4 regions of the Kosakonia sp. Marseille-Q7440 genome follow, and region 1 is predicted to be linked to each of the others. Evidence: predicted binding sites of a transcription regulator. Region 1 holds the regulator's gene; each other region holds the start of a gene.

The links. The regulator CRP, encoded in region 1, controls carbon source genes, mostly activating them, when cyclic AMP is high. The targets are predictions, from matches to a motif close to ATGTGANNNNNNTCACAT.
Positions count from the first base shown of each region.
Region 2: uxuA (mannonate dehydratase) is a predicted target of CRP. The motif match lies at 3,034-3,051, and genes of this name have one in related genera.
Region 3: rhaS (HTH-type transcriptional activator RhaS) is a predicted target of CRP. The motif match lies at 4,877-4,894, and genes of this name have one in related genera.
Region 4: deoC (deoxyribose-phosphate aldolase) is a predicted target of CRP. The motif match lies at 5,935-5,952, and genes of this name have one in related genera.

Region 1 covers NZ_CBCPLT010000002.1:533,722-541,347, reverse strand. The annotation lists gene ACWPW2_RS16375 (toxic anion resistance protein) at 1-907, opposite strand, end outside; gene ACWPW2_RS16370 (hydrolase) at 1,081-2,100, shown strand; gene ACWPW2_RS16365 (YheU family protein) at 2,097-2,315, shown strand; gene ACWPW2_RS16360 (phosphoribulokinase) at 2,370-3,239, shown strand; gene ACWPW2_RS16355 (OsmC family protein) at 3,270-3,674, opposite strand; gene crp (cAMP-activated global transcriptional regulator CRP) at 3,984-4,616, shown strand; gene ACWPW2_RS16345 (YccS/YhfK family putative transporter) at 4,665-6,743, shown strand; gene argD (bifunctional acetylornithine/succinyldiaminopimelate transaminase) at 6,733-7,626, opposite strand, start outside.
Region 2 covers NZ_CBCPLT010000002.1:989,747-997,372, reverse strand. The annotation lists gene ACWPW2_RS18530 (alpha/beta fold hydrolase) at 1-633, shown strand, start outside; gene ACWPW2_RS18525 (class I SAM-dependent methyltransferase) at 660-1,421, opposite strand; gene ACWPW2_RS18520 (helix-turn-helix transcriptional regulator) at 1,535-2,314, shown strand; gene ymcF (cold shock small protein YmcF) at 2,355-2,543, opposite strand; gene cspE (transcription antiterminator/RNA stability regulator CspE) at 2,554-2,766, opposite strand; gene uxuA (mannonate dehydratase) at 3,129-4,196, shown strand; gene ACWPW2_RS18500 (AAA family ATPase) at 4,218-4,733, opposite strand; gene ACWPW2_RS18495 (ATP-binding protein) at 4,778-5,212, opposite strand; gene ACWPW2_RS18490 (STAS domain-containing protein) at 5,216-5,554, opposite strand; gene ACWPW2_RS18485 (PP2C family protein-serine/threonine phosphatase) at 5,554-6,744, opposite strand; gene ACWPW2_RS18480 (hypothetical protein) at 6,754-7,626, opposite strand, start outside.
Region 3 covers NZ_CBCPLT010000004.1:51,773-59,398, reverse strand. The annotation lists gene rhaS (rhamnose ABC transporter substrate-binding protein) at 1-829, opposite strand, end outside; gene rhaD (rhamnulose-1-phosphate aldolase) at 945-1,775, opposite strand; gene ACWPW2_RS22055 (L-rhamnose isomerase) at 1,996-3,255, opposite strand; gene rhaB (rhamnulokinase) at 3,252-4,721, opposite strand; gene rhaS (HTH-type transcriptional activator RhaS) at 5,023-5,859, shown strand; gene rhaR (HTH-type transcriptional activator RhaR) at 5,933-6,781, shown strand; gene rhaT (L-rhamnose/proton symporter RhaT) at 6,782-7,626, opposite strand, start outside.
Region 4 covers NZ_CBCPLT010000001.1:458,234-465,859, forward strand. The annotation lists gene rimI (ribosomal protein S18-alanine N-acetyltransferase) at 1-187, shown strand, start outside; gene yjjG (pyrimidine 5'-nucleotidase) at 206-883, shown strand; gene prfC (peptide chain release factor 3) at 975-2,564, shown strand; gene osmY (molecular chaperone OsmY) at 2,943-3,560, shown strand; gene ACWPW2_RS02075 (DUF1328 domain-containing protein) at 3,688-3,849, shown strand; gene ACWPW2_RS02080 (patatin-like phospholipase family protein) at 3,968-5,038, shown strand; gene ACWPW2_RS02085 (TatD family hydrolase) at 5,035-5,817, shown strand; gene deoC (deoxyribose-phosphate aldolase) at 6,077-6,856, shown strand; gene deoA (thymidine phosphorylase) at 6,943-7,626, shown strand, end outside.

The sequences.
Region 1 (7,626 bases):
CAGTCTCAATCGTACCGGTCTGCAGCATCTCGGCGTTGCGGCGCAGCAGGTCGTTAGTGGTATCAGCAACATCTTTTTGCAGCTTCGCGGCCTGGCGCTGGGTCTGCAAAGAGAGCGATAAGGCAATCTGGTTTTTCCACACCGGAATGGTGGAGAGAATGCTGCTCTGGATCTTTTCCGCCAGCGACTGGCTGTTGCTCTGCATCAGGCGAATTTGCGGCGCGCTCTGCATAGCAATGGTGCGCGACAGCATCAAGTCATGCAGACGACGCTCGAAACGCGAAATACCGTCGAGCAGGTCGCGCACGCGCTGAGCAATCATCGGATCGGACGCCGCCTGTGCTTGCAGAGCGGGCAGCTCTTCCTGTTTTATCTGCTCCAGGCGTTGCTTGCCGGCGATAACATGCAGGGTAATTTGCTGGAAAACATCGCGGTTGCGATCGAACATGATCTCCAGCGTCGAGATATTACGCAGCAGATCGACCATCGCGTCATTCAGCTTCTCAGTAATATCCTCCACCTGAGCGGAGAGCGTTTTGTACTCCAGCATGGTGCGCTCAATGCGGTTAAAAAGTGATCCCACAAGCGGCAGCGAGGCAAGAAAGCCCGGTTTTTGCTCAAAGGCGCTGATATCGACCTGCTTAATTTTTTGCAGAAGATCGGTAAGTTGCGAACCGATGATGCCCGCATCTTTTGCCCGCACTTGCTGCATGAGGGAATCAGAGAATTGCGACATCTTTTTCATGGTTTGCGCACCGAAACCGAGCGAGTAGGCCGGATCGTAAATATCGATCTCTTTAACAATCGCCTCGATTTGCGTCTGCTGCTCGGGGGTTAAATTATCCGTCTGCGGCAAATCATTTAATGGCTGCGCTGCCATCAGGCCAGACGAGGTAATGTCCGTCATAATAAGTGTCCTTGAAAGTGAAATAGCAGGCAGGCGCAGTGTCAGCGTGGGTTGTAATACGTCTTTTTGCCGCTGCCTTAGTGGGTCAATACGGTACAACAGCAGCAAAGTATTAAACAGGCCAATTATTAGCAAGTATAATAACCGCCTATTTACCTACCTATTTTGATGAAATGGCAGAAATTACACCTGCACTTCTCGATGCAGATCAACGCGTTGCCTCCACCTTCCAACCGATGCGTGGCGCAAGCAACCCACATCTTCAAACCATGCTGCCGCGTCTTATTCGCCGTCGCGTGGCGTTTGAACCCTGGTGGCAGCGCCTTGAACTGCCGGACGGGGATTTTGTCGATCTTGCGTGGAGCGAAGAGCCGAATCAGGCGCGGCATAAACCGCGGCTGGTGGTGTTTCATGGCCTGGAAGGCAGCCTGCACAGCCCCTATGCGCACGGCCTGATTAATGCGGCGAAACAGCGCGGCTGGCTGGGCGTGGTGATGCATTTTCGCGGCTGTAGTGGGATTCCTAATCGCCTGAACCGCATCTATCACTCCGGTGAAACCGAAGATGGCACCTGGTTTCTCACCTGGCTGCGTCAGGAGCTTGGCGAGGCGCCGACCGCGGCGGTGGGATATTCGCTCGGCGGGAATATGCTCGGCTGCCTGCTGGCGAAAGCGGATGATGATTTGCCCGTCGATGCGGCGGTGATTGTCTCGGCCCCGCTGGTGCTGGAAGCGTGCAGTTATCATATGGATAAAGGCTTCACGCGCGTTTACCAGCGTTATTTGCTCAACCTGCTGAAGGCCAATGCCGCGCGGAAACTGCGCGCCTATCCTGGCTCGCTACCGACGACCATGGAGGTGCTGCGTAAAATGCGGCGCATCCGCGATTTCGATGATGTGATCACCTCGAAAATCCACGGCTTCGACGATGCACTTGATTACTATCGCCGCTGTAGCGCCATGCCGCTGCTGCCGCAGATTCGTAAACCGACGCTTATCATTCACGCCAAGGATGATCCGTTTATGGATCATCACGTCATCCCCGATCTTGCGCAATTACCCGCTAATATTGAGTATCAATTGACGGAACATGGCGGGCACGTCGGCTTTGTCGGCGGCACGCTGCGTCGCCCGGAGATGTGGCTTGAAACGCGCATTCCGGACTGGTTATCCGCTTATCTGGGAGCATCATGATTATTCCGTGGCAAGAACTTGACGCCGACACGCTCGACAATCTGATTGAGAGCTTTGTCTTGCGCGAAGGTACCGATTATGGTGAACATGAGCGTTCGCTTGAACAAAAGGTCGCCGACGTAAAACGGCAATTGCAGCGCGGCGAGGCCGTACTGGTGTGGTCAGAACTGCACGAAACGGTGAATATTATGCCGCGCGGGCAGTTCCACGAATAACCGGACGCCGGGCGGCTTTGATACTGAACAACAGCTTTTCTTCAGGGAGTTGCTATGTCCGCCAAACATCCGGTCATCGCCGTCACTGGCTCCAGCGGCGCGGGAACCACCACCACCAGCCTCGCCTTCCGTAAGATTTTCGCCCAGCTCAACATGCACGCGGCGGAGGTGGAAGGCGACAGCTTTCATCGTTATACCCGTCCGGAAATGGATATGGCGATCCGCAAAGCCCGCGATCTCGGGCGGCATATCAGCTATTTTGGCCCGGAAGCGAACGACTTCGGCCTGCTGGAGCAGACCTTCAGCGAGTATGGCCAGAGCGGCCAGGGCCAGGCGCGCAAATATCTCCACACCTATGATGAAGCCGTGCCGTGGAACCAGGTTCCAGGAACCTTCACCCCCTGGCAACCACTGCCGGAGCCAACCGACGTTTTGTTCTACGAAGGGCTGCATGGCGGTGTGGTGACGCCGCAGCATGATGTGGCGAGCCATGTTGATCTACTGGTGGGCGTGGTGCCGATCGTTAACCTCGAGTGGATCCAGAAGATGATCCGCGACACCAGCGAGCGCGGTCACTCCCGGGAAGCAGTGATGGATTCGGTGGTGCGCTCAATGGAAGATTACATCAACTACATCACGCCGCAGTTTTCCCGCACTCATCTCAACTTCCAGCGCGTTCCCACCGTCGATACCTCAAACCCCTTTGCCGCCAAAGGCATTCCTTCTCTTGATGAGAGCTTTGTCGTGATTCATTTCCGCAATCTGGAGGGGATCGATTATCCGTGGCTGCTGGCAATGTTGCAGGGATCGTTTATCTCGCATATGGATACGCTGGTGGTGCCGGGCGGCAAAATGGGGCTGGCGATGGAGCTGATTATGACGCCGCTGGTGCAGCGGCTGATGGAAGGCAAAAAGATTAAATAACCCGGCGGGAAGCGCCGCCGGGCGGGCTTATCAGGCTTCGATCACCTCAAAGGAGTGGGTAATCTTGACTGCTTTTTCCAGCATCAGCGCCACGGAGCAGTACTTCTCAGCCGAGAGATCGACCGCGCGGGAGACGGCAGCCTCTTTCAGCGCTTTGCCGGTGACGATGAAGTGCAGGTTGATATGGGTAAAGTAGCGCGGTGCTTCTTCACGGCGCTCGGAGGTCAGCTTCACTTCGCAGTCGGTCACGTCATGACGCCCTTTTTGCAGAATCGACACCACGTCAATGGCGCTGCAGCCGCCGGCGGCCATTAAGACCATCTCCATCGGGCTGGGAGCTTTGTCCCCGGAGTTGCCATCCATCAGGATTTGGTGGCCGGAAGCGGACTCACCAAGGAACGTTAACCCTTCAACCCATTTCACTCGTGCCTGCATGTTCATCACTCCGGTATGGCAAATTTTTTCACAGATTACGCGTACATAACAAAACGCGCAACGGAAGGCGACCTGCGTCATGCTGAAGCGAGACACCAGGAGACAGGCGCCAAAAGCTATGCTAAAACAGTCTACATGCTACAGAGAAACATTGACGTTACGAATGTACGCAAGGGATATCATACATTAGAGACCGCAGATGTCGCTGACGGTCCACTTCCCGGGATTTGGGAAGCTTTGATTGCAACCCCAGAAGCTGAATGATTCACGCCGTTTCTGGAGCCAGCTTATAACAGAGGATAATCGCGCATGGTGCTTGGCAAACCGCAAACAGACCCGACTCTCGAATGGTTCTTGTCTCATTGCCATATTCATAAGTACCCGTCGAAGAGCACGCTGATTCACCAGGGTGAAAAAGCGGAAACGCTGTATTACATCGTTAAAGGCTCAGTGGCAGTGCTCATCAAGGATGAAGAGGGTAAAGAGATGATCCTCTCTTACCTCAACCAGGGCGATTTTATTGGTGAACTGGGCCTGTTTGAAGAAGGTCAGGAGCGCAGCGCCTGGGTTCGCGCCAAGACCGCCTGTGAAGTGGCGGAGATCTCCTACAAAAAATTCCGTCAGCTTATCCAGGTGAATCCGGATATTCTGATGCGCCTCTCCTCGCAGATGGCGCGTCGCCTGCAGGTGACCTCGGAGAAAGTCGGTAACCTGGCGTTCCTCGACGTGACCGGCCGCATTGCACAGACTCTGCTGAACCTGGCAAAACAGCCGGACGCCATGACCCACCCGGACGGTATGCAAATTAAAATTACCCGTCAGGAGATCGGTCAGATCGTCGGTTGCTCCCGCGAAACGGTTGGCCGCATTCTTAAAATGCTCGAAGATCAAAACCTGATCTCCGCCCACGGTAAAACTATCGTCGTCTACGGTACGCGTTAATCTGCGAAATGGCGCATCGCTCATGCGGTGCGCCGTTTTTGTTTTCCCATGTGGCGCAGGCTGATTTATCACCCCGAAATCAACTACGCACTGCGACAAACGCTGGTGTTATGCCTGCCTGTGGCGGTTGGGCTGCTGCTCGGCCATCTGCAACAGGGTCTTCTCTTCTCGCTGGTTCCCGCCTGCTGCAATATTGCGGGCCTCGATACCCCGCATAAACGCTTCTTTAAACGCCTGATTATCGGCGGCTCGCTGTTTGCCGGCTGTAGCCTGGCGGTGCAGCTTTTGCTGGCGGAAAATCTTCCGCTACCGGTGATCATGACGGTGCTAACGCTGCTGCTGGGCGTGACAGGTGAAATCAGCGCGCTGCATGGCCGCTTACTTCCCGCATCTCTCATTGCCGCCATTTTTACTCTCAGCCTCGCCGGAAACATGCCGGTGTGGGAGCCGCTGCTGATCTACACCCTCGGCACCCTGTGGTACGGGCTGTTTAACTGGTTCTGGTTCTGGCTATGGCGCGAACAGCCGCTGCGCGAATCCCTCAGCTTGCTCTACCGGCAACTGGCGGACTATTGCGAAGCGAAATATAGCCTGTTAACCCAACACATCGATCCGGAAACCGCGCTGCCGCCGCTGCTCGACCGCCAGCAGAAAGCGGTGGATCTGATTAGCCAGTGTTACCAGCAGCTGCATATGCTGGCGGCCAATCAGAACAACGATTACAAGCGCCTGCTGCGCGTCTTTCAGGTCGCGTTGGATCTGCAGGAGCATATCTCTGTCAGCCTGCATCAGCCGGAAAAGGTGCAGAAGCTGGTCGAGCGCACCCACGCCGAGCAGGTGATTCGCTGGAATGCGCAAACCGTCGCGGCTCGCCTGCGCGTGCTGGCAGATGACATTCTCTATCACCGCTATCCGACCCGCTTCACCATGGAGAAGCAGGTCGGTGCGCTGGAAAAAATTGCCCGTCAGCACCCTGATAATCCGGTCGGGCAGTTTTGCGCCTGGCACTTCAGCCGTATCGCCCGCGTGCTGCGCACCCAGCGCCCGCTCTACATCCGCGATTTGATGGAGGATAAGCAGGAGCGCCTGCCGCTGATCCCGGCGCTAAAAAGCTATCTGTCCCTGAAATCGACCGCCCTGCGCAATGCGGCGCGTATCAGCGTCATGCTCAGCATCGCCAGCCTGATGGGCAGCGCATTAAATCTGCCGAAACCTTACTGGATCATGATGACGGTGATGGTGGTGACGCAGAACGGTTATGGCGCGACGCGGGTACGCATTGTCAACCGTGCCGCCGGCACGCTGGCCGGGCTGGTGGTGGCGGGAATGACGCTGCACTTTCATGTGCCGCTCGGTTTTACCCTCGCTGCGATGCTGATGATCACCTTGAGTAGCTATCTGATTATCCGCAAAAGTTACGGCTGGGCGACGGTCGGTTTCACGATTACGGCGGTCTATACCTTGCAAATCCTGACGCTTAACGGCGACCAGTTTATCCTCGCCCGGCTGGTCGATACGCTGATTGGCTGCCTGATTGCCTTTGGCGGGATGGTGTGGCTGTGGCCGCAGTGGCAGAGCGGCCTGCTGCGCCAGAATGCGCACGATGCGCTGGAGGCCTATCAGGATGCGATTCGCCTGATCCTCAGCAATAACCCGGAAGCAACGCCGCTGGCCTGGCAGCGTATGCAGGTTAATCAGGCGCACAACGCCCTGTTCAACTCCCTCAACCAGGCGATGCAGGAGCCCGGCTTTAACAGCCGCTATCTGAGCGATATGAAACTGTGGGTGACGCATAGCCAGTTTATTGTCGAACACATTAACGCCATGACGACGCTGGCGCGCGAGCACACCATGCTGACGCCGGACCTGGCGCAGCGCTATCTCGAATCATGTGAAATTGCGCTGCAACGTTGTCAGCAGCGGCTGGAGTATGACGGGCCGGGAGAGTCCGGTGATGTGAATGTTATGGAAGGACCGGAGACGCTGACCCACGGCCCAATGAGCACGCTGGAGCAGCATTTGCAGCGCATTATTGGGCATCTGAGCACCATGCACACCATCTCGTCGGTGGCATGGCGTCAGCGCCCGCATCACGGCATCTGGCTACGCCGACGTCTTACGCGTTAACCACGCTCGCAACGGCCTGCGCAAAGCGCTGCATCCCTTCATCAATATCCTGCTCCTCGATAATCAGCGACGGCGCGAAACGCATCACATCCGGGCCGGCATTCAGCACCATCACGCCCGCTGCGGCAGCCGCATGCAGGAAATCGCGTGCACGGCCTTTGTATTGCGGCTTCAGCTCGGCACCGATCAACAGCCCCATACCGCGAATATCGCTGAACAGATCGTACTGCTCATTAATTTGTTGCAGATGCTGAACAAAGTGCTGACGTTTGGCACTGACGCCATTCAGCACTTCAGGGGTGTTGATGATATCGAATGCGGTACCGGCCACCGCGCAGGCCAGCGGGTTTCCGCCATAAGTGGATCCGTGGGAACCGGCGTGGAAGACGCTGGCGATCTCGTGCGTCGTCAACATGGCGCTGACCGGGAAACCGCCGCCAAGAGCTTTAGCACTGGTCAGAATGTCCGGCGTCACGCCGTAGTGCATGTAAGCGAACAGCTCACCGCTGCGCCCCATCCCGCACTGCACCTCATCAAACACCAGCAGTGCGTTGTGCTCATCGCACAGTTCACGCAGGCCTTTGAGGAATTCAGGCGTGGCGGCGGTCACTCCGCCTTCGCCCTGAATCGGCTCTACCACCACGGCGCAGGTGTGATCGTCCATCACCGCTTTAACCGCGTGCAGATCGTTAAATGGAACATGCACGATGTCGGCCGGTTTCGGGCCAAAGCCGTCGGAGTATTTCGGCTGGCCGCCAACAGTCACGGTAAAGAGGGAACGCCCGTGAAAAGCGTGATGGAAAGCGATGATTTTGGTTTTGTGCGGGCTGTGGCGCGTGGTTGCATAAAAACGCGCCAGCTTAAAGGCGGTTTCGTTGGCTTC
Region 2 (7,626 bases), 460 kb from region 1:
ACCTTTGATGGGCTTGCGAAGACGCTGATCGATTTTGTCGATGCGCTCGATCTGCAACGCTTTGCGATCTATGTCTTCGATTACGGCGCGCCGACAGGCTTACGGCTGGCGGTGCACTATCCGCAGCGCATCAGCGGTTTTATCTCACAAAACGGTAATGCCTATCTTGAAGGGCTGGGCGATGCGTGGGCGCCGGTGCGGGCTTACTGGGAGGAGCCGTCGGCAGCGAATCGCCAGGCGGTGAATGATGCCATCCTCAACCTGGAGGGGACAAAGTGGCAATATCTGCACGGCGTAAGCGATCCGACGAGCGTCGCGCCAGAGGGATATCAGCTCGACGCGCTGTTAATGGAGCGCCCGGGAAACAGCGAGATCCAGCTGGATCTCTTTCTCGACTATGCCAACAACCTGACCCGCTACCCCGCATTTCAGGCTTTCTTCCGCGCGGTGCAGCCGCCGGCGTTGATCATCTGGGGCAAACACGATCCCTTCTTTATTCCGCCGGGAGCCGAAGCCTATAAACGTGACAACCCCAATGCGGTGGTGGAGTTGCTTGATACCGGCCACTTTGCACTGGAAACGCACGTTGGCTATATTGCACAGCGTATTCGTGAAGTGCTTGGCGAAAGTTAGCGCCCGGAAAGCCGGGCGCATATGGCTTAAGCCTGTGCCTGAAACATTAACGTGTCGGAGGTGAAACTGCCCTGCTCGTCAAGAGCGAAATGGCTTTTCACCTCATCCGAGGTGGTCTGTTGCAGATAACGGATCGCCGCGCGCAGCACCTCCGGGGTTTGCATACGCTCAACCCAGGAGGTGTACTCCAGCGCCAGCCGGCCGGTGACCAGCTTCTCCACCAGCAGGCCGCTCTGCTGCGTCATCTGTAACCACTCCCCCGGCGAGTAGTTGCGCACGTGGGAGGGATCGCGCAGCACTTCGATGGTTTGCAGCCAGATATCGAGCACCGGACGGCCCGGCGAGGTGATATCCATCAGAATAAATTTGCCACCGGGTTTCAGAACACGTTTCACTTCACGTATGGCCTGCGGAACATCGTGCCAGTGGTGCGCCGAGTAGCGGCTTATCACTACATCAAATTCGCCTTCAGCAAAGGGCAGCGCTTCTGCCGCGCCGTGAACGGTGCGCAGGTTGCTCAACTGACGATCGCTGGCAGCCTGGCGCACAACGGCCAGCATCTTCTCTGATAAGTCATACGCGGTGACATCGCGCACCACGCCTGCGGCAACAAAACTGGCATGCCCTGCGCCACAGCCTAAATCCAGCACCGACGCCGCCGGGTTTTCACCCAGCCACTGCGCCAGACGCACTAAATCCTCCCCCTGGGAATGTACCTGGCTGCTTAAATAGGCCTGCGCCCGATCGCCAAACTGCTGCTGCGTTAACTGATGATGATTTACGGCCATTCTCTTTTTCCTTTTCGTGATGGGTGACGACAAACCGGCTCAGTTGCGACTGTACGACCCTTTTTATAGGGGTACAATATGGCTACTTATACTGGTATTAACGGGTACCACCCATGGAAAATACTCTGTTTGCCGGGCCAAAAGCGCTGGGCGAGTTCTTACGATCCCAGCGGGAAAACACCCTGCCTGCGGATATTGGCCTGCCCGCGCAGGGGCGGCGGCGCACGCGCGGGTTACGCCGTGAGGAAGTGGCACAGCTGAGCGGCATCAGCACGACCTGGTATACCTGGATTGAGCAGGGGCGCGATATCGTTGTCTCGCCGCAAACCCTGTCGAATATCGCCAACGTATTAAGAATGAAGCCAACGGAGCGAAATTACCTCTTCCATCTGGCGCGGCAAAACGATCCGCAGGAAGAGCATGTGGTGACGGTGGAAAAAGAGGTGCTGGCCTCGGTGCAGCAGATGGCGTGCCCCTGCTATCTGCTCGATTTAACCTGGACAATGCTGGCGTGGAATAGGGCAGCCGAAGCGCTTTTTAGCGGCTGGCTGGACAGCGATCCGCAGCCGAATATGATGAGTTTTATGTTCCGTCATCCGCTGGCGCGCACGCTGGTGGCCGACTGGGAGCCGCGCGCCAGCCGCATTGTGGCGGAGCTGCGCGCCGATGCGATGCACTATCCGCACGATCGGGCCCTGAATAGTTTTGTTGAGAGTTTACGTAGTGAGAGCGAGCTGTTTCGCACCTTCTGGTCGCGCCAGCAGGTGGTAGTGCGCGAAGGCGGCGAGCGGGTGTTTATGCATGCACAGCGCGGAGAGTTGCACTACCGGCAGATGACCTGGCAATTAACCAGTAATCGTTCGGTAAAAATGATTATGTTAGTCGGGGAGTAAAAAAGAGGCATAAAAAAAGGCCAGTAAACTGGCCTTTTTATTATTTACGGAATTCCATCGTAACGTGGTTTGACTGCATAATCGCGGCGATATTATCAAATGTCATCATTGCTGATTTGCAAAAAATACATTTGGCACCGGCCGGGTTTTTCTCAGTCACGTCAAAATTGGAGACTCTGTATTGCGACCCGTGACAGCACGGGCAGCGGAAATGGATATGGTTCGTAATAAAATCGTCCTTAGCGCGGCACTACGTTAGCAGCGGCTGGGCCTTTCGCACCATTTTCAATGGTGAATTCAACTTCCTGATTTTCATCAAGAGTGCGGTAGTTATCGCTCTGGATTGCAGAGAAGTGTACGAATACATCTTTGCTGCCATCTTTAGGAGTGATGAAGCCAAAGCCTTTCTCAGCGTTGAACCATTTTACGATACCAGTCATTTTATTAGACATGTTTGTTACCCTTTTGTTTTAGTGGCCTTTTTAGGCGGCAATGGTCTGAGGCATTATTTATCAGCGTGTAAAGAGACCCAAAAAGAAGTAACTATCGAGGTACTTAGAGATGAGAGAGACTTTAGTGGACTACTGGCTGGAGATAATGATTTATCAAACCGACGAGTCATTAACGCACGGTTATGGCTTAGGGCGCAAGGCTTTATTTAGAAACTTTTGTCAGCATTACGTAAACGTTAGATAAGCAGCGTAACGCGAAAATGGGTTGTGTGAAGAGGATCGCAAAAAGAAAGCGAGCTGCGCGTTACTATCAATACTAGTATGGCAGTTAAAGCCATGGACTAATAAAGGTGGTAACAAGCATGCAAATGACAATGCGCTGGTTTGGGCCAGTCGAAGATAAAATTCCGCTGGCGCATATTCGCCAGGTTCCAGGCGTTGAAGGCGTAGTGGGCGCGCTGTATGACGTTCCGGTCGGCGAGGTCTGGCCACAGGATAAAGTGCGCGCGCTGGCCAATCAGGTTCAGCAGGCCGGGTTAAAAATGGAGGTAATTGAGAGCGTCAACATTCACGATGACATCAAAATCGGCCTGCCGAGCCGCGATCGCTTTATCGCCAACTACCAGCAAACCATCCGCCATTTAGCGGAGATCGGTATCAAAGTCATCTGCTACAACTTCATGCCGGTGTTCGACTGGATGAAGACCGAGATGAACTATGTCCTGCCGGACGGTTCGATAACCATGGCGTTTGAGAAGAAAGGCATCGATAAGACGCTGGATGAAGTGGTGAAAGAGGTGCTGGAGAATTCAAACGGCTTCGCGTTACCGGGCTGGGAGCCAGAACGGCTGGCGAAAGTACAGGAGCTGTTTGCCAAATATAAAGATGTCGATGAGAACACACTGCGCCAGAACCTGGTCTATTTTCTTGAGCGCGTGATCCCGGTCTGCGAAGAGGTCGGCATCAAAATGGCCATCCACCCGGACGATCCGCCTTACTCTATCTTCGGCTTGCCGCGCATTGTGAAAAACCGCGACGATCTCGACTGGATCTGTAATGCCGTTAACTCCGAGGCCAACGGCATTACCTTATGCACCGGCTCCATCGCCGAGGATCCGGATAATAACGTCTACGAAATTCTCGCCGAGTTTACCCGCCGCAGGCGTATCCATTTCGCCCACGTGCGCAATATCAAGCTGATTCAGGATAAGGATTTCTACGAATCGGCGCACCTTTCGCGCTACGGCTCGCTCGATATGTATGAGGTGATGAAAGCCCTGCATGACAACGGCTTTGATGGCTATATCCGACCGGATCACGGCCGCTTTATCTGGGGCGAAACCGGGCGTCCGGGCTATGGCCTTTACGACCGCGCGCTCGGCGTCACCTATCTGCACGGCTTATGGGAAGCGCTCGAAAAACGCCACTAACCTGACCAACGGCACCGGTGTTTACCGGTGCTCTTCCTCATAGCGCCGCACATTAAAGCCCTCTTCATCGGCGGGCGGCACAAAGTAGCGGGTAATCAGCTCAAACTGCGCGTCGGTGGCGGCGAAATCGTGGTTGCCCGCCGCATTGCGCTGGCGCAGGCGCGCCTTGCACGTCTCATCGCTTATGACGAGATAGTGGAGCACATGCTGCGTCCCGGACTCCTGAATAATCGACATCATCCACTGACGGCTGGCGACGGTATTGGCGGGAAAATCGAGGATCACATTAACCCCGGCCTGTAACAGGGCGATGACATGGGGTTTAATCGCCCGCTTAAGCACCGCGGAGTAGTGCACATAATCTTCTACGCTGTGCATCGACTCTTTAAACAGCAGTGCCAGCCAGCTATCTTCGCTGAGCACCACGCTGCCCGGCATTTGTGCAAGCGTTGCCGCCAGGGTCGATTTACCGGAAGCGATTTTGCCGCAGAGAATATGCAGCGTTGGCCCGTTTTGGCTTGTCTCATCAATGCGCATGCTTGGCTCCCGTAAGCGCTTAACCCGAGCCCCGAGCATACGAGTTAGCCGCTCGCCTCTTCAACTCCCCATTTTTTGCACAGCGTGGCGATATTAACGTCGGCCTGGCGCTGTACGTTAAAGCTGTCGACGCTGAGCAGGATCAGCTTCAGCCCGCGCCCGCTCTCCAGATCCGGTGCCATCTCGAGGCCATTTTCCTGCTGTGCAGCCAGTAAGCGTTCAGCGGGAAACGGCTCGCCATTATCGCGAAACGTCAGTTGCACCTCCTGCGCGCTGGCGGCAAACGCGATGCTAAAGGTGGCTGCGGCCTGCTGATGCAGGCTATGGCGAATAATATTGGTCGCCACTTCGCACACCGCCAGATCGAGAGAGAAACGCCAGCCCTCATCCACCGGCAACGCGGCCATCTGCGCGTTCAGCCACTCAGCAAGCGGCGAGAGCGCGGTGAGCGAGGCGGGGAAAGTTATCTCGCTAGCCATAATTCACAGCCCAAGCAGTTGCAGGGCGGCGGCCCGGTCCGCGCTGATGCGAAAAATGCGGTCCATGCGCGTCAGGGTAAACATATTTTTGATGCCGGGGTTGAGGGCGCAGAGCACCATTTCGCCTTTGCCGTTCATCATCTTCATTAATGAAACCAGCGTGCCGAGGCCGCTACTGTCAATAAAGTCGACCTTGCTGAAATCGACAATCAGCGCGCGCGGCTCATCACCCATCTCGCGGGCGATCGCCTCTTTAAAAGCCGCTGAAACGGAGGCATCCAGCCGTCGAATCGCCGGTGTCAGGATCGTCACCTGCGGCTGATGTTCGCTATCGATATTCATCACTTCTCTCCATTTCGCTCAATAATTAACAGGGAAACATCATCTGCCATCTGCTCGCCGTTGCGCCAGCCGGTTAAGTGCTGGCCGAACTGTGGCAGAAGCGCGCCGATTGCCTCATTAACATGCTGTTGCAGCCACTGCTGCAAGCGTTGCGGGCCAAACTGCTCGCCTGTGGGGTTTTCACATTCGGTAATGCCGTCGCTAAAGAGGCAGAGCCGCTCGCCGGGGCGCAGTTCAAATTCAACATCATCCCAGCTGAGATCGGGCATCAGCCCAACCGGCGCGCCGCCGCTGCCAATCGGCGTCACCTCGCCCACGGTCGAGACGATAAACGGCGTCGGATGACCGGCCTGGCAGAGCCTGCCTTTGCCGCTCGGTATGTGGATAACGCCGTAGATCATCGTGAAATAGCTCATGATCTCCGCCTCTTCGCTGCAAAAGCGGCTATTAAGCATGCTCACTACTTCTGCGGGCGAAGCGACGCTGCCATCAGCAGAAAAGAGGAAACGTTCCACCACGCGACCCTGCAAAAACTGCCGTGCTACCGCGAGGGACATCATCGCCGCACCGACGCCGTGGCCCGAGACATCGACACAGTAAAACCCCAGATGGTCGTCTAGCTGAAAGAGGTTAAACACATCGCCGGAGACCCACGCGGAGGGCAGAAACAGCCAGTCGGAAAAGTAGTCGTGATAGCGCAACTGATGGGCGGGCAGAATCGAGTGCTGAATACGCGCCGCGGCTTGCAGATCCTGCTCAATCTGCTGTAACGCCTCGCTGAGCCGTGCGTTGCGCGCCGCGAGCGTTGCCTCCAGCGCCAGAATGCGCGAACCGGCATGCAGCCGCGCGCGTAGCTCGCTCTGCTCCACCGGCTTGCTGAGAAAGTCATCTGCGCCTGCGTCAAACCCCTGCGCCAGATCGCCGGGGTTTTCCCGCGCGGTAAGCAAAATCAAATAGATATAGTGACCAAACTGCCGCTCGCGGATTTCGCGGCACAGGGTTAAGCCATCCATCTCCGGCATCTCCCAGTCGCTTATCACCATGCTGACGGGAGAGGTAGCCAGCATCTCCAGCGCGCTGACGCCGTTTTCCGCTTCGCTGACCACATAGCCCCACTGCGCCAGCATGCGTGAGAGCAGGCGGCGATAAATGGGCGAATCCTCCACCACAAGCACATGCTGTTGGGCCACGACGGCTCCTTATAACGGTAAAAACCAGATCAGGCTGACGGTCCCTTCGCGGAATTTGCCATTGCCGCTCTTATGGCCGGGGTAGCGCGTGCCGGCAAAGTTGGCGTACTGCAACGAGAAGGAACCCGGCGTGTAGCCCGCATAACCAAAGCTGTAGCTGTAATCGCCGTTCCACGGCTGCTGCTGGCTGCGATCCGGGAACCAGAAAGCGGTAGCGCGCACAAAGAAGTGCTGTTTAAAGGTGTAACCGCAGCCGCCAAGCACCACGTTTTTGTTCTGCTCAATATCGTTACTCTTCAGATCGTAGTAACGCGGCACCCAGCTGTAGCCGACCTGGCAAATCAGTGAATCGCCTTTGTTAATCAGTAGCTTATTTTCAACAGGTTTCGGCAGTGAGAATTTATAGGCCAGCGTCACCGCCCCCTGTTCAAAATAGGTTTTACGCTTGCTGCCCGACGTCCAGAAGTGGTTATCGCCATAGTTGCTGTAGACCAGGCTGACGGTGTTGGCATGCCAGTCGTCATAGCCAAAGCTGTAGCGAAAATCGGTGGTGTAGCGGCTGGTATCGGTCACCGGCACGCGGGTGGTGATATTGGCAAACCAGAAGCTGTAGGGTGAGTATTGCAGGCTCAGGTTAACGGTCTGATTCACCTTTCTTTTCTGCCCGGCGCTGCTGGAACTGTTCGGGATCGTTACCCACTGCTCTTTCAGGCCAGTACCAAAGCTGAGCGCGCCGGAAAAAGGCTTATTGTTACCAGAAAAAAGACGCCCCCAGCGGCTGGTAAAGACGCCGACCTGCACCGGATCGCCGTTGCTGTCGCGCAACGACTCGCTCTCCGCTTCACTCTTTTGTGCTTCACTCTTTTGCGCCGCATTCGCTGC
Region 3 (7,626 bases), on a different contig from region 1:
AGGTGGCGGCATAGCCGAGATCGATCGGGTTCCAGATGGCAAAACTTTTACTCGCGCCGGATTTGATGGCGCCCGCCATTTCAGAGGGCAAGCCGAGACCGGTAACGTAGACTTTGCCGATTTTGCCCTGATCCTTCACCGCCTGCGCGGCGGCGACAATGCCGACGGAGGAGGGGGAGACAATCACTTTCAGATCCGGGTAGGACTTCAGCAAACCGACCGCTTCGCGGTAGCTTTTATCGGAGAGATCGTCGCCATACGCGACGGTGACCAGATTGACGGAGGGGTACTTCGGCAGCACCTTTTTCATCTCCGCAATCCAGATATTCTGGTTGGTCGAGGTTGGCGTGGCGCTCAGAATAGCGACATCGCCCTTCTCAACATTCAGCGCCTTAAGCGCATCGGCGGCAAGCTTGACGTTGGTTTCGCCAATCAGTGCGTTATTGGAGGGGTTAAGGTGGATCTGCCGCCCGGCTTTCGCCACGCCGGAGTCCCATGACACCACTTTGATACCGCGCTGCATCGCTTTTTTCAGCACTGGCACTACCGCGTCCGGATCGTTGGCGGAGATGGCGATCGCATCCACCCCCTGGGCGATCAAGCCGTTCAGCACTTCGATCTGTGCTTCCGCCGTGGTGGTGGTCGGCCCGGTGTAGATCACTTTTACGTCGCCTAACTCTTTCGCTGCTTCCTGCGCGCCGGTGTTGGCGGCTTCAAAAAAACCATTCCCTAACGATTTCGCCACCAGGGCGATTTTCACTTCGGCGATGGCGGAACCGGATAACGCCATCATGACAACGGTGAGGATCAAGCTTGCTTTTGTTTTCATTGCTCGTACTCCACGGATGACACTCCCGTCTGCTTTCGTGTTGCCGAAATCACTGGGAGTGGTTTTTTGCAGGTGAACAGAGTTCGCCCCGTCTGCGTGAGCGGGGCGCGTTTTTTTAGTGGTACAGATCTAACGCCGATTGCAGCGGGTTGACGCCGAAGCGTTTGCCCAGTGCGATCAGTTCTTCACGGGTGATGGTCTGTTTCATACCGCCCATCGAATAGACTTTGACTAATACCTCGGCGGATTTTTCCGCGGTGTCGATCAGGCCAAAAGCTTCATCCAGCGTCGGGCCGCTGCCGAAAACGCCGTGGAACGGCCACAGCACCAGCGAATGTTTCTGCATGTCGTTGGCGGTGGCGCGGCCGATTTCATCGGTGCCCGGCACCATCCACGGCAGAATGCCGACGCCGTCCGGGAAGACCACCAGGCACTCGGTGCTCCCTTCCCACAGCTTGCGGGTAATCAAATCTGAGCTGTTTTCCAGCACGTAGGTCAGGGCGATAAGGTTGGTGGCGTGGCAGTGCATGATCACCCGATCTTTGCCACCGGTCGCCTGGATGCGCTCGCAGTGGGACAAGAAGTGCGCCGGCAGTTCGGAGGTGGGCACCGCTTCGTTAGTCAGCCCCCACAGGATGTGGTAACCGGCGCCGTCGCTGTCGACTTTGACCACGCCAAGGTTGGCCGTTGGATCGAGCTGCACGTTGCGGAAAAATTTGCCGGAGCCGGTGACTATAAAGGGCGTGTTGGCGAGCAGCGGCATTGGCTGGCTGAGGGGAATGTAGCGCGGCTGCGGGTGGAAATCTGCTTCATAGGGCGCAATATCTGCATCGTCGAGACGCAGGGTCAGGTTGCCGCCGTTGCGCTCGTCCCAGCCCTTCAGCCAGGCGTCGGTCGTCGCTTTGATCATCCCCTGGACGAACCAGGCGTTAATAATGGTCTGCATGTATGGAGTTCCTGTTGGTTCTGTTGCCGGATGGCGCTGCGCTTATCCGGCCTACGTGAATCGGTTTCTCTGTAATCCGCCATCCGGCACAGCATTCGTTAGGCGGTACGTCGGTTTTGTAGGCCGGATAAGGCGCAAGCCGCCATCCGGCACAGCGTTCGTTAGGCGGTGCGCCTCTTTTGTAGGCCGGATAAGGCGTAAGCCGCCATCCGGCACTGCTTCACTGGCGCTGGCGTAATACCGCTTGCTCATACGCCCGCACGCTCTCAAGCCACTGGCTGCCGGCGGGGGTGTCGTGGCGCTGGCAATAGATCTCCCACACCGCCTGCCACGGCAGGGATTTCTGCTCTTCGAGCAGTGCAAGGCGCGCGGTGTAATCGCCGTCGGCTTCCAGCTGGCGCAGCTGTTCAACCGGCTCGAGCAGAGCGCGCAGCAGCGCTTTTTTCATATTGCGGGTGCCAATCACCCACGCGGCGATACGGTTGATAGAGGCGTCAAAGAAGTCGAGGCCGATATGCACGCGGTCGAACAGCTGGTGGCGAATGATCTCGCTGGCAATGGCCTGGGTTTCATCATCCAGCAGCACCACGTGATCGCTGTCCCAGCGCACCGGGCGGCTGACGTGCAGCAGCAGGCGCGGCACATAGAGCATGGCGGCGGAGATTTTGTCGGAGATCACCTCCGTCGGGTGGAAGTGGCCCGCATCCAGGCAGAGCGCAGTCTGGCGGCTGGTGGCGTATCCCATATAGAACTCATTCGAGCCGACGGTGTAGCTCTCGGCACCGATGCCGAACAACTTACTCTCCACGGCGTCGATATGGTGCGCCGGGTTCAGTTTCTCGCTCATCGCTTCGTCCAGCGCGGCGAGCAGACGCTGGCGCGGGGCCAGGCGATCGACGGTGACATCCTTCATGCCGTCCGGCACCCAGATATTCATCACCGACGGCGTGCCGAGCTGCTCGCCGAAGGAGGCAGAGACGCGGCGGCTGGCCTTCACGTGATCAATCCAGAACTGGCGCACCTCATCATTGGCGTGGGAGAGGGTAAAACCATCCGCGCTGAGCGGGTGCGAAAAACAGGAGGGGTTAAAATCGAGCCCCAGTTTGTTGGCTTTCGCCCACGTAACCCAGTTTTTAAAGTGCTCCGGTTTGATCTCGTTACGCGCCACGGGCGCATCGGCTTCGTGATAAATAGCATGCAGATTGAGGCGCTTAGGGCCGGGGATCAGGCTCAGCGCCTGCTCAAGATCGGCGCGTAATTCGGCGGCGTTGCGCGCTTTACCCGGATAGTTACCGGTGGCCTGAATACCGCCGGTCAGGCTGCCTTCCGGGTTTTCGAACCCGGCCACATCGTCGCCCTGCCAGCAGTGCATCGAGACCGGCAGGCGATCGAGCTGACGCAGTGCCTCCTCGGCATCGATGCCGACCGCGGCAAAACGCTCTCTGGCAATCTCCCAGGCCTGTTCAAGTTGAGTGGTCATGCGCAAAGCTCCTTTGTCTGTCGTTTTTGCTGAAAACGCGCGACATAGCGGGCGATTTCATTATCAGAATCGGGGGTAAAGGTGAGCAGGGGGTGGTTAGCCGCCACCACCTGACGGAACTCATCGACGTTGGTCAGCTCATCAAGCGTCATTAGCTGTATGCCAATATTGCCGAGCGTTGAGGCTTCAACCGGCCCGGCGACCACCGGCAAACCGCAGGCGTCGGCGCAAAGCTGGTTCAGCAGTTTGTTCTGGCAACCGCCGCCGACAATGTGCAGGCGAGTAAAGGGCTTACCGCGCAGCGTTGCCAGCTCGCTCAGCACATCGGCATAGAGCAGGGCGAGGCTGTCGAAGATGCAGCGCGCCAGCTCGGCAGCGCTCTGCGGCACGGGTTGATCCGCGTCGCGGCAGGCGGCCTGGATCTCGGCACTCATGTTCTCCGGGTTGATAAAGCGCTCGTCGTTGGGGTTGATGACGAAGCGGCAGACCGCGATCTGTTCGGTGAGGGCGATAAGCGCGGGCAGGTCGCTGATGTTCTGCTCTTTCAGCACCCGCTGTAGCAGCCATAAGCCCATGATATTTTTCAGCACCCGGTAACGCCCCTCGGCACCGCCCTCATTGGTGATATTGGCGGCGAGCGCGGCGTCGCTGGTGTAGGGCGTTTTGCTCTCAAAGCCCATCAATGACCAGGTGCCGGAAGAGAGATATGCCGCATCGTTATCGGCCAGCGGCGAGGCGATCACTGCGCTGGCGGTATCGTGGCTGGCCACGGCGACCACCGGAATAGCGTTGCCCTGCGGGCAGATCCAGTCGCCAATCACATTCCCCGGATGGGTCGGTGTACCGAACCAGCTTGCGGGCACGCCAGCCCAGTCGAGCAGCGTGGCGTCCCAGTTGTCGGTGTTGATATTGACCAGTTGTGTGGTGGTGGCGTTGGTGTACTCCCAGTTGCACTGCCCGGTGAGGCGGAAGCTGAAGTAGTCTGGGATCAGCAGGGCGTGCTCCACCTGCTCTACGGTTTGCGGCTGCTGTTCCGCCAGCGCGCGCAGTTGATAGAGCGTGTTGAAGGGGAGAAACTGGATGCCGCTGCGGCGATAGATATCGGCTTTGCCCGGCTGCTGGAAAGCGCGCTGCATAATGCCGTCGGTGCGGCTGTCGCGGTAGGCGATTGGCAGACCGACGCGTTCACCCGCGCGGTTAATCAGCACATAATCGACGCCCCAGGTATCAATGCCGATGCTGTCAGGCTGTACGCCGGATTCGCATACCTTTTGCAGCCCGCTGCGGATCTCGGCTTCCAGGCGGTCGATATCCCAGCAGTCGAATCCATCAACTCTCTGTAAGCAGTTAACAAAGCGGTGAATTTCCTGAAGCGTCAGCGCCCGGCTCTGGCGATCGTAACGCGCCAGCATTACCCGTCCGCTGGAGGCACCTAAATCAACTGCGACGCAGTGGCGAAAAGTCATGATGAGGTCCTTCAAAGAGTCATTGCGGACAGTCTAAAAAAGGGGGCGTGGGGTCTACCTTCTTGCTACTGACAGCGGCGAAGGGGCGCTGGCAAGAAAGCAAAGATGAACGTGAGAGAGTTCACATATTCCAGTGATGACGGGGTCTTACGCCATTGTGACTCTCGCCACATTTCCCGATCTTTCCGGGCGTTTCTTGAAAAACGGGCAGCTTATGCGCGAAATGGCGTCGAAAATTAAAGGTGAGGTTGGCCGCCCTTAATTACTATTTTGAGACTGTTTCTCATTTGCTGGGGCGATCATGACCATACTGCATAGCGTCGATTTCTTTCCGCCAGGTAAATCACCGGTTGCCATTGAGCCGCGGCTGCCGCAGGCGGCTTTCCCTGAGCATCATCATGATTTTCATGAAATTGTGATTGTTGAGCATGGTTCCGGCATTCATGTCTTTAACGGTCAGCCTTACACCATCAGCGGCGGCACGGTCTGCTTTGTGCGCGATCACGACCGCCATCTCTATGAACATACGGATAATCTCTGCCTGACCAACGTGCTCTACCGCTCGCCGGACGCTTTCCAGTTCCTTGCCGGGTTAAACCAGCTGTTACCGCAGGAGCAGGAGGGGCACTACCCGTCGCACTGGCGGGTGAGCCAGCAGACGCTGGGGCAGGTGCGCGGCATTATCAGCCAGATGGAGGCGCAGGGCGCGGAGCTGGAAACCCACGATATTGCTAACCGCGAAATGCTCTTTATGCAGTTGCTGGTGCTGCTGCGCCGTAGCAGCCAGCAGGCGGAGATGGGCAACAGCGACGCGCGGCTTAACCAATTGCTGCTGTGGCTGGAGGATCACTTCGCCGAGGATATCTGCTGGGCGTCGCTTGCCGAGCGCTTCACGCTCTCGTTGCGCACGCTGCATCGCCAGCTTAAACAGACCACCGGCATGACGCCGCAGCGCTATCTGAACCGCCTGCGGCTGATCAAAGCCCGCCATATGTTGCGCCACAGCGATGAGAGCGTAACGGATATCGCTTTTCGCTGCGGGTTTGGCGACAGTAACCACTTTTCGACCCTGTTTCGCCGCGAGTTTAGCTGGTCTCCGCGCGAGATCCGTCAGGGGCGCGATACGCTGCTTCAGTAACGAGAAGAGAATCACCGATTTTTGGCTGCGCTTTGGCTAATAATGTCAGGTTAGTGCACGCAGAGGTGATGATGTGACAGGCCAGCTTATTCTTCGTCGGGACGACTTTTTTCCGCGCGCCGGTCAGGCGGTGGCGGTGGCGGATCGCTACCCGCAACATGTGTTTGCCGAACACACCCACGAGTTTAATGAGCTGGTGATGGTGTGGCGCGGCAATGGCCTGCATGTGCTTAACAACCGCCCGTACCGCATTACGCGCGGCGATCTCTTCTATATCCGCGCCGAGGATTGCCACTCTTACGCCTCGGTTAACGATCTGGTGTTGCAGAACATCATCTACTGCCCGGAGCGGCTGACGCTCAATCTGGACTGGGCGGGGCTGATCCCGGGCTTTAGCGGCGGAGCGTGGAGCCCGCACTGGCGCATTGGCAGCAGCGGCATGACGCAGGCCCGCCAGGTGATCGCCCAGCTGGAGCATGAGAGCAATAAGAGCGATCCGCTGGCGAATGGAATGGCGGAAACGCTCTTTGCCCAGCTGGTGATGACCTTAAAACGCCACCGTTTCGCCGCCGATAACCTTGCCGCCACTCACAGCGAAGCGCTGCTGGATAAGCTGATCACCGCCCTTTCCGGCAGCCTGAACCGCAGCTTTGTGCTTGAACAGTTTTGCGAGCAGGAGCAGTGCAGCGAGCGCGCCCTGCGCCAGCAGTTTCGCACCCAGACCGGCATGACCATCAATCACTATCTGCGCCAGCTGCGCATCTGCCACGCGCAATATCTGCTCCAGCACTCGGAGCAGATGATTGGCGAAATCGCCATGCAGTGCGGGTTTGAGGACAGTAACTACTTTTCGGTGGTCTTTAGCCGCGAAGTGGGGATGACGCCAGGACAGTGGCGTCATCGCAGTCGCGCCGCCGTCTGATTAGCTCGCCATACCGAGGCCGACAATATTGGCCGCGATAATAATCACCACGCAGCCGAGGCTCAGCACGCTGACCGGCTGACGTCCGGCATTTTTCCACTCCTTCAGCACCAGCCCGACAATGCCGCCGCACAGCACGTAGAAACTCATGTGCAGCATCCAGCTGATGTAGTCATACTGCGCCGGAATACGGGCGTGGCCCCAGGCGTAGAAGAAGAATTGCAGATACCACATCAGCCCGCCAAGCGCGGAGAGCAGGATGTTGCTGATAATCAACGGCGTTGCCAGCGAGAAGTCCGCTTTGACCGATAAGTTCTTCACTTTTACCAGCCGGATGATGCAGAAGCCAAGGTTGACCAGCGCGCCGCCGCCCATGATCACCACATAGCTTGGCAGCGCGGTATAGAGCGGATCGATGCCCAGCGCGGCGGCGGCATCGTGCATCGGTTTGGCGGCGTTCATCGCAAAGGACATCCCGGCTGAGAAGATGCCGCACATGACCGCCAGCGCCAGCCCTTTCTTCAGATTGAACTCTTCGGCTTTGATGCCCATTTTGCGCTCTTTCAACTGACCGGCGCGCGTCACAATGCCGACGCCAATCAGGGCAACCAGCACGCCAAGCAGCGTCATTCGACCTCCTTCGGTATGGATCAGCACGCCGAAAGTGCCGTTGAGCACCGGTGTCATCAGGGTGCCGACAATCAGCGTGATGCCGATAGCGATACCGATACCCATCGACATGCCGAGATAGCGCATCGTTAAACCGTAATTGATATTGCCGACGCCCCACATCGCGCCAAAGAGAAACACCGGCAGCAGGGTGGAGGCGTTAAACGAGCTGAAAT
Region 4 (7,626 bases), on a different contig from region 1:
TGAACATCTGATCAGCGAGCTGGAAAAGCGCGATGTGTTGACGCTGTGGCTGGAGGTTCGCGCCTCTAACCAGCCCGCCATTGCCCTATATGAAAGTTTAGGTTTTAACGAAGCGACTATCAGGCGCAACTACTATCCCACGACCCACGGGCGTGAGGATGCCATCATCATGGCGCTTCCTCTGTAATTGAATAAAGGTGATGTAATGAAATGGGACTGGATACTCTTTGACGCTGACGAAACGCTCTTCACCTTCGACTCGTTTGGCGGCTTACAACGGATGTTTCTTGACTATAGCGTGACATTCACCGATCAGGATTTCGCAGAATATCAATCTGTTAATAAACCTTTATGGGTCGATTACCAGAACGGCGCGATCACCGCGCTGCAGTTGCAGCATAAGCGTTTCCAGAGCTGGTCCGAGCGGCTGGATGTGCCGCCGGGCATGCTTAATGAGGCGTTTCTTAATGCGATGGCGGAAATCTGCGCGCCGCTGCCGGGCGCGGTGTCGCTGCTCGACAGCCTGAAGGGCAAAGTGAAAATCGGCATCATCACCAATGGTTTTACCGCCTTGCAGCAAATTCGCCTGGAACGCACCGGCCTGCGCGACTATTTTGATCTGTTAGTGATTTCTGAACAGGTTGGCGTGGCTAAACCGGATCCGCGTATCTTTGAGTACGCACTGAAGCAGGCCGGTAACCCATCCCGCGATCGCGTCTTAATGGTTGGCGACACGGCGGAGTCAGATATTCTGGGCGGCATCAACGCGGGGCTCTCGACCTGCTGGTTGAATGCCCACAACCGCGCGCTGCCTGAAGGTATCAACCCGACCTGGACGGTAACGTCCCTGAACGAACTGGAGCAACTCCTGTGTAAACATTGATTGTCTGCACTCAACCGTTGAGTACAATAGCCGCATTTTTCGTCTTTAACGCGGGGCTCAGTGCCGCGCAATTACACAGAAGAACTCAATTATGACGTTGTCTCCTTATTACCAAGAGGTGGCGAAGCGCCGCACGTTCGCTATCATCTCGCACCCCGATGCCGGTAAAACTACCATCACCGAAAAGGTGCTGCTGTTCGGGCAGGCGATCCAGACCGCCGGGACTGTAAAAGGCCGTGGCTCCAACCAGCATGCAAAATCTGACTGGATGGAGATGGAAAAGCAGCGTGGTATCTCCATTACCACGTCCGTGATGCAGTTCCCGTACCGCGAGAACCTGATCAACCTGCTCGACACCCCGGGGCACGAAGACTTCTCCGAAGATACCTACCGCACCTTAACCGCCGTTGACTGCTGCCTGATGGTGATCGATGCGGCGAAGGGCGTCGAAGATCGTACCCGTAAGCTGATGGAAGTGACCCGTCTGCGCGATACGCCGATCCTCACCTTTATGAACAAACTCGACCGTGACATCCGCGATCCGATGGAGCTGCTGGATGAAGTAGAGAGCGAGCTGAAGATCGCCTGCGCGCCGATCACCTGGCCGATTGGCTGCGGCAAGCTGTTCAAAGGGGTTTACCACCTCTATAAAGATGAAACCTACCTTTATCAGACCGGTAAAGGCCACACCATCCAGGAAGTCCGCATCGTCAAAGGGCTTGATAACCCGGAGCTGGATGCCGCCGTTGGCGAGGATCTGGCCCAGCAGCTGCGCGATGAGCTTGAGCTGGTGCAGGGTGCCTCCAACGAGTTCGACCAGGATCTCTTCCTGAGCGGCGCGCTGACGCCGGTCTTCTTCGGCACCGCGCTCGGTAACTTTGGCGTCGATCATATGCTGGATGGCCTGGTTGAATGGGCACCGCCGCCGATGCCGCGTAAAACCGACGTGCGCGAAGTGAAAGCGGACGACGAGAAGTTCACCGGCTTTGTCTTTAAGATCCAGGCCAACATGGATCCGAAGCACCGTGACCGCGTTGCCTTTATGCGCGTGGTTTCCGGGCGCTACGAAAAAGGGATGAAGCTGCGCCAGGTGCGTACCGGCAAAGATGTGGTGATCTCCGACGCGCTGACCTTTATGGCTGGCGACCGCTCTCACGTTGAAGAAGCCTACCCGGGCGACATCATCGGTCTGCACAACCACGGCACCATTCAGATTGGCGATACCTTCACGCAGGGTGAAATGATGAAATTCACCGGCATCCCGAACTTTGCCCCGGAACTCTTCCGCCGTATTCGCCTGCGCGATCCGCTGAAGCAGAAACAGCTGCTTAAAGGCCTGGTTCAGCTTTCAGAAGAGGGCGCGGTGCAGGTCTTCCGCCCGATTGCCAACAACGATCTGATTGTCGGCGCGGTCGGCGTGCTGCAGTTTGATGTGGTAGTAGCGCGTCTGAAGAGCGAATACAACGTCGAAGCGGTCTATGAGTCCGTCAACGTGGCAACCGCGCGTTGGGTAGAGAGCAGCGATGTGAAGAAGTTCGAAGAGTTCAAGCGTAAGAACGAGATCCAGCTGGCGCTCGATGGCGGCGATAACCTGACCTATATCGCCCCGACCATGGTTAACCTCAACCTGACACAAGAGCGTTACCCGGAAGTGACCTTCCACAAAACCCGCGAACACTAATCCCTCTACGGAGCGCGGCAGAAGCCGCGCTCCGGCCTCTTTTCCACCCTGCCGTTTCTTGCGGAAAGTTCTTAAAACCCTCGCTTTTTCTGTCTGTTGCTCGCTTTTTACGCACTCCAACAGGATCTTTGTCGAGAGTGATCTATATTTAACAAAGTGATGACAAGGTGTGTGGCTGAAAGTCCTGCTCAATGCGTGTTTAATGGTCTTTTATCCACTCAACTAATCACAAGATAACATTAACAACTGCATCAGCGCAGCGATTTGCCGGAATGTGATCGCAACCATTGACGTTGATACGGTGAGTTTCACCGCAGCAGTTGGCAGCTTCTTGCTGCTTCAGCCCAAATGGTGGGCAAACATACAGGAATAACATCGATGACTATGACAAAGCTGACTCTTTCTAAAACCCTGCTGGCTATTACGCTGGGCTCTGTTCTGACCACGGGTTCTGCCCTGGCGGCGGAAACCACCACTGATAAAGCGCAAAGCACCGCGTCCAGTGCAGGGGACAAAATTGATAGCTCTATGAATAAAGTCGGTGGATTCATGGACGACAGTACCATTACTGCAAAAGTTAAAGCGGCGCTGGTCGATCATGAAAGCATTAAAAGCACCGATATCTCCGTGAAAACGGACAAAAAAGTGGTAACCCTGAGCGGTTTCGTCGAAAGCCAGAAACAGGCTGAAGAGGCGGTTTCCGTGGCGAAAGGTGTAGAAGGTGTAGCTTCTGTAAGCGACAAACTGCACGTTCGCGATGCGAAAGAGAGCACTGCAAAAGGTTACGCGGGTGATACCGCCACCACCAGCGAAATCAAAGCGAAGCTGCTGGCCGATGAAAACGTCCCGTCCCGTATGGTGAAAGTGGAAACCACTGACGGCGTTGTTCAGTTATCCGGTACGGTGGAATCCAAGGCTCAAAGTGAGCGCGCTGAAAGCATCGCCAAAGCAGTTGATGGCGTGAAAAGCGTGAAGAACGACCTGAAAGTTAAATAAGAGTACGTGAGAAAATCCGCGCCTGGCGATGTCCGGGCGCGATAGATACTTGGCAGGAAATATCGCGGATGGGCATCTGAGAGCCCATCGCTTGCGGTCGACATTAACTATGGTTAAGGAGAGTTTTATGTTTCGTTGGGGCATTATTTTTCTGGTTATCGCGTTAATTGCCGCCGCTCTGGGCTTTGGTGGATTGGCAGGTACAGCAGCCGGTGCGGCGAAAATCGTCTTCATCGTTGGTATCGTTCTGTTCCTGGTCAGCCTGTTCATGGGTCGTCGGCGCCCGTAGCGTTTAACACGCTTAAACTTCGGTTACATTAAAGCCAGTCCTCGTGACTGGCTTTGCTGTTTCAGGGTCTTAAATATTGCGCTACTTTGTTGTGACAATTGCTTAAAAGGAAAACGAAGTGGGGCAACATATTCCCATCACGCTCGGCAATATTGCGCCGCTGGCGCTGAAACCGTTTCGACCGGGACGTCTGGCACTGGTGTGCGAAGGCGGCGGCCAGCGCGGCATTTTTACCGCGGGCGTGCTGGATGAGTTTATGCGCGCCGACTTTAACCCTTTCGATCTCTTCTTTGGCACCTCTGCCGGAGCGCAGAACCTGTCGGCCTATGTCTGTAACCAGCCGGGTTACGCGCGTAAAGTGATTATGCGCTACACCACGCGACGGGAATTTTTCGACCCGCTGCGCTTTGTGCGCGGGGGCAACCTTATCGATCTTGACTGGCTGGTTAACGCCACCGCGACGGAGATGCCACTGGCAATGGATCATGGCGTACGCGCTTTTGACGCCGGCAAAGCCTTTTATATGTGCGCCTGCCGCCAGGATGATTATTCGGCGGAGTATTTTTTACCCAATCACCAGACATGGCTCGATCTGATCCGCGCCTCAAGCGCCATTCCGGGCTTTTATCGCACCGGCGTGGCGCTGAGCGGCGTGAACTACCTTGATGGCGGCGTTAGCGACGCCATACCCGTGCAGGAAGCGGCGCGGCGCGGAGCCGACACCATCGTGGTGATCCGCACCGTGCCGTCGCAGATGTACTACACGCCGCAGTGGTTTAAGCGTATGGAGCGCTGGCTCGGCGAAAGCAGCCTGCAGTCGCTGGTCAACCTGGTGCAGCATCATGAGAAGAGTTATCTCGCCACGCAGCGGTTTATCGAAACGCCGCCGGGCAAGCTGCGCATTATCGAGATCTACCCGCCGAAGCTGTTAAAAAGCATGGCGCTCGGCAGCCGTTTACCGGCGCTGCGGGAAGATTATAAAATTGGACGCTTATGCGGGCGCTACTTCCTGGCAACGGTGGGCAAATTGCTTGCCGAGACGCCGCCGCTGCTGCGCTATACGCCGGTGGTTGCGCCGACAACGCGCGTGGTGCCGCCCGCCGAGGTGGCGAATGACGCGCTTGATCTGCCGCTGGTGACCGCGCCGGAGGCCAATGATATTTCGCTCAATAACGAGGACAGCGCGTGAGTTTTCGCTTTATCGATACCCACTGCCATTTCGATTTTGCACCCTTCAAAGGCGATGAAGCGGCCAGTATCGCCCGCGCGGCAGAGGCGGGCGTCGAGCGCATTATTGTGCCCGCCATCGCCACCCAATATTTTGACCGCGTCTGCAAGCTTGCACAGCAGCATCATGCCCTCTATGGCGCGCTGGGCCTGCACCCGATTGTGGTGGAGGAGCATACACAGCAGAGTCTGGAAGAGCTGGATGCGCTGCTCGCCACCCGGCCTGAGAAGGTGATAGCCATCGGCGAAATCGGCCTCGACCTTTATCGCGATAATCCGCAGTTTGAACGCCAGCAGGAGTTGCTTGATGCGCAGCTAAAAATGGCGAAGCGCTATGATTTGCCAGTGCTTCTTCACTCCCGCCGCACCCATGACAAGCTGGCGATGCAGCTGAAAAAGCATAACCTGCCGCGAACCGGCGTGGTGCACGGCTTTGCCGGTAGCCTGCAACAGGCGCAGCGCTTTATCGATCTTGGCTACTGCATCGGCGTTGGCGGCACGATTACCTATCCGCGCGCCAGTAAAACCCGCGATGTGATGGCGCAACTACCGCTCGCCTCGCTGCTGCTTGAAACAGACGCGCCCGATATGCCGCTGAACGGTTTTCAGGGGCAGCCCAACCGCCCGGAGCGGGCAGCAAAGGTTTTTGCAACTCTCTGCGAGCTGCGCCCGGAAGCGCCGGATGTGATTGCTAACGCGCTGTTTCACAATACCCAACGGCTCTTCGCTCTGCCTGATTAGTAGCTGTAACGCTTTTTCATCGGCAGGCACACTCTCCTGTGTTAAAATTCTCACATTCAAATGGCGTGGGCTTGCTGCGATTGCCTTCACGCGTGTCCGCTCTTCTGCGGCAAAATAATTTGATCAATGTCGCGTTGTGGTTATGCAAGCGTGAACAAACTTTTTGCTAACTGTGATGCGTGTCGAAGTGTAATTGTGGGTGAATGTTAGAATACTCACAAAACCGAACAGAAACCGGCATTATGCCGTCGGAGAGAATATGACTGATTTAACTGCCAGCAGCCTGCGCGCGCTGAAACTGATGGACCTGACCACCCTGAATGATGACGACACCAATGAGAAAGTCATTGCGCTGTGCCATCAGGCGAAAACCCCGGTCGGCAACACTGCCGCGATCTGCATCTATCCGCGTTTTATCCCGATTGCGCGTAAGACCCTGAACGAGCAGGGGACGCCAGAGATCCGCATCGCTACCGTCACCAACTTCCCGCACGGTAATGACGATATCGGGATTGCGCTGGCGGAAACCCGCGCGGCCATCGCCTACGGCGCGGACGAAGTGGACGTCGTTTTCCCATACCGCGCACTGATCGCCGGTAACGAGCAGGTCGGTTTCGATCTGGTGAAAGCGTGTAAAGAGGCCTGTGCGGCGGCAAATGTGCTGCTGAAAGTGATCATCGAAACCGGTGAGCTGAAAGAGGAAGCATTAATCCGCAAAGCTTCTGAAATCTCCATCAAAGCCGGGGCTGATTTTATTAAAACGTCCACCGGTAAAGTGCCGGTCAACGCCACCCCTGAGAGCGCGCGCATCATGCTGGAAGTGATCCGCGATATGGGCGTGGAAAAAAGCGTTGGTTTTAAACCGGCGGGCGGCGTGCGCACGGCGGAAGATGCGCAGCAGTACCTGGCAATTGCCAATGAGCTGTTTGGCGCCGACTGGGCTGATGCGCGTCACTACCGCTTTGGCGCGTCCAGCCTGCTGGCGAGCCTGCTGAAAGCGCTCGGTCACGGCGACGGCAAAAGCGGCAGCGCTTACTGATGATTGCCTGATGGCGCTGCGCCATCATTAGCCATATTGCCGGGCTGTACCTGTTGCCCGGCCCTCTCTATCCTCAGGGGGTTACCTTGTTTCTCGCTCAAGAAATTATTCGTAAAAAACGCGATGGCATCGCGCTGAGTGATGAAGAAATCCGTTTCTTTATCAACGGAATTCGCGATAACACCGTTTCTGAAGGGCAAATCGCCGCGCTGGCGATGACCATTTTCTTCCACGATATGACCATGCCAGAGCGCGTCTCGCTGACCATGGCGATGCGTGATTCCGGAACCGTGCTTGACTGGAAAAGCCTCGATCTTAATGGCCCGGTAGTTGATAAACACTCCACCGGCGGCGTTGGCGATGTGACATCGTTGATGCTCGGCCCGATGGTGGCGGCCTGCGGCGGCTATATTCCGATGATCTCCGGACGCGGCCTCGGCCATACGGGCGGCACGCTCGATAAGCTGGAAGCGATTCCGGGCTTTGATATTTTCCCCTCCGACCAGCGTTTTCGCGACATCATCAAAGAGGTGGGCGTGGCGATTATCGGCCAGACCAACTCGCTGGCACCGGCGGATAAGCGCTTCTACGCCACCCGCGATATTAGCGCCACCGTTGACTCCATCCCGCTAATTACCGCCTCGATCCTCGCCAAAAAACTGGCGGAAGGGCTTGATGCGCTGGTGATGGATGTGAAGGTCGGCAGCGGGGCGTTTATGCCGACCTATGAGCGTTCCGAACAGCTGGCGGAAGCGATTGTAGGCGTTGCC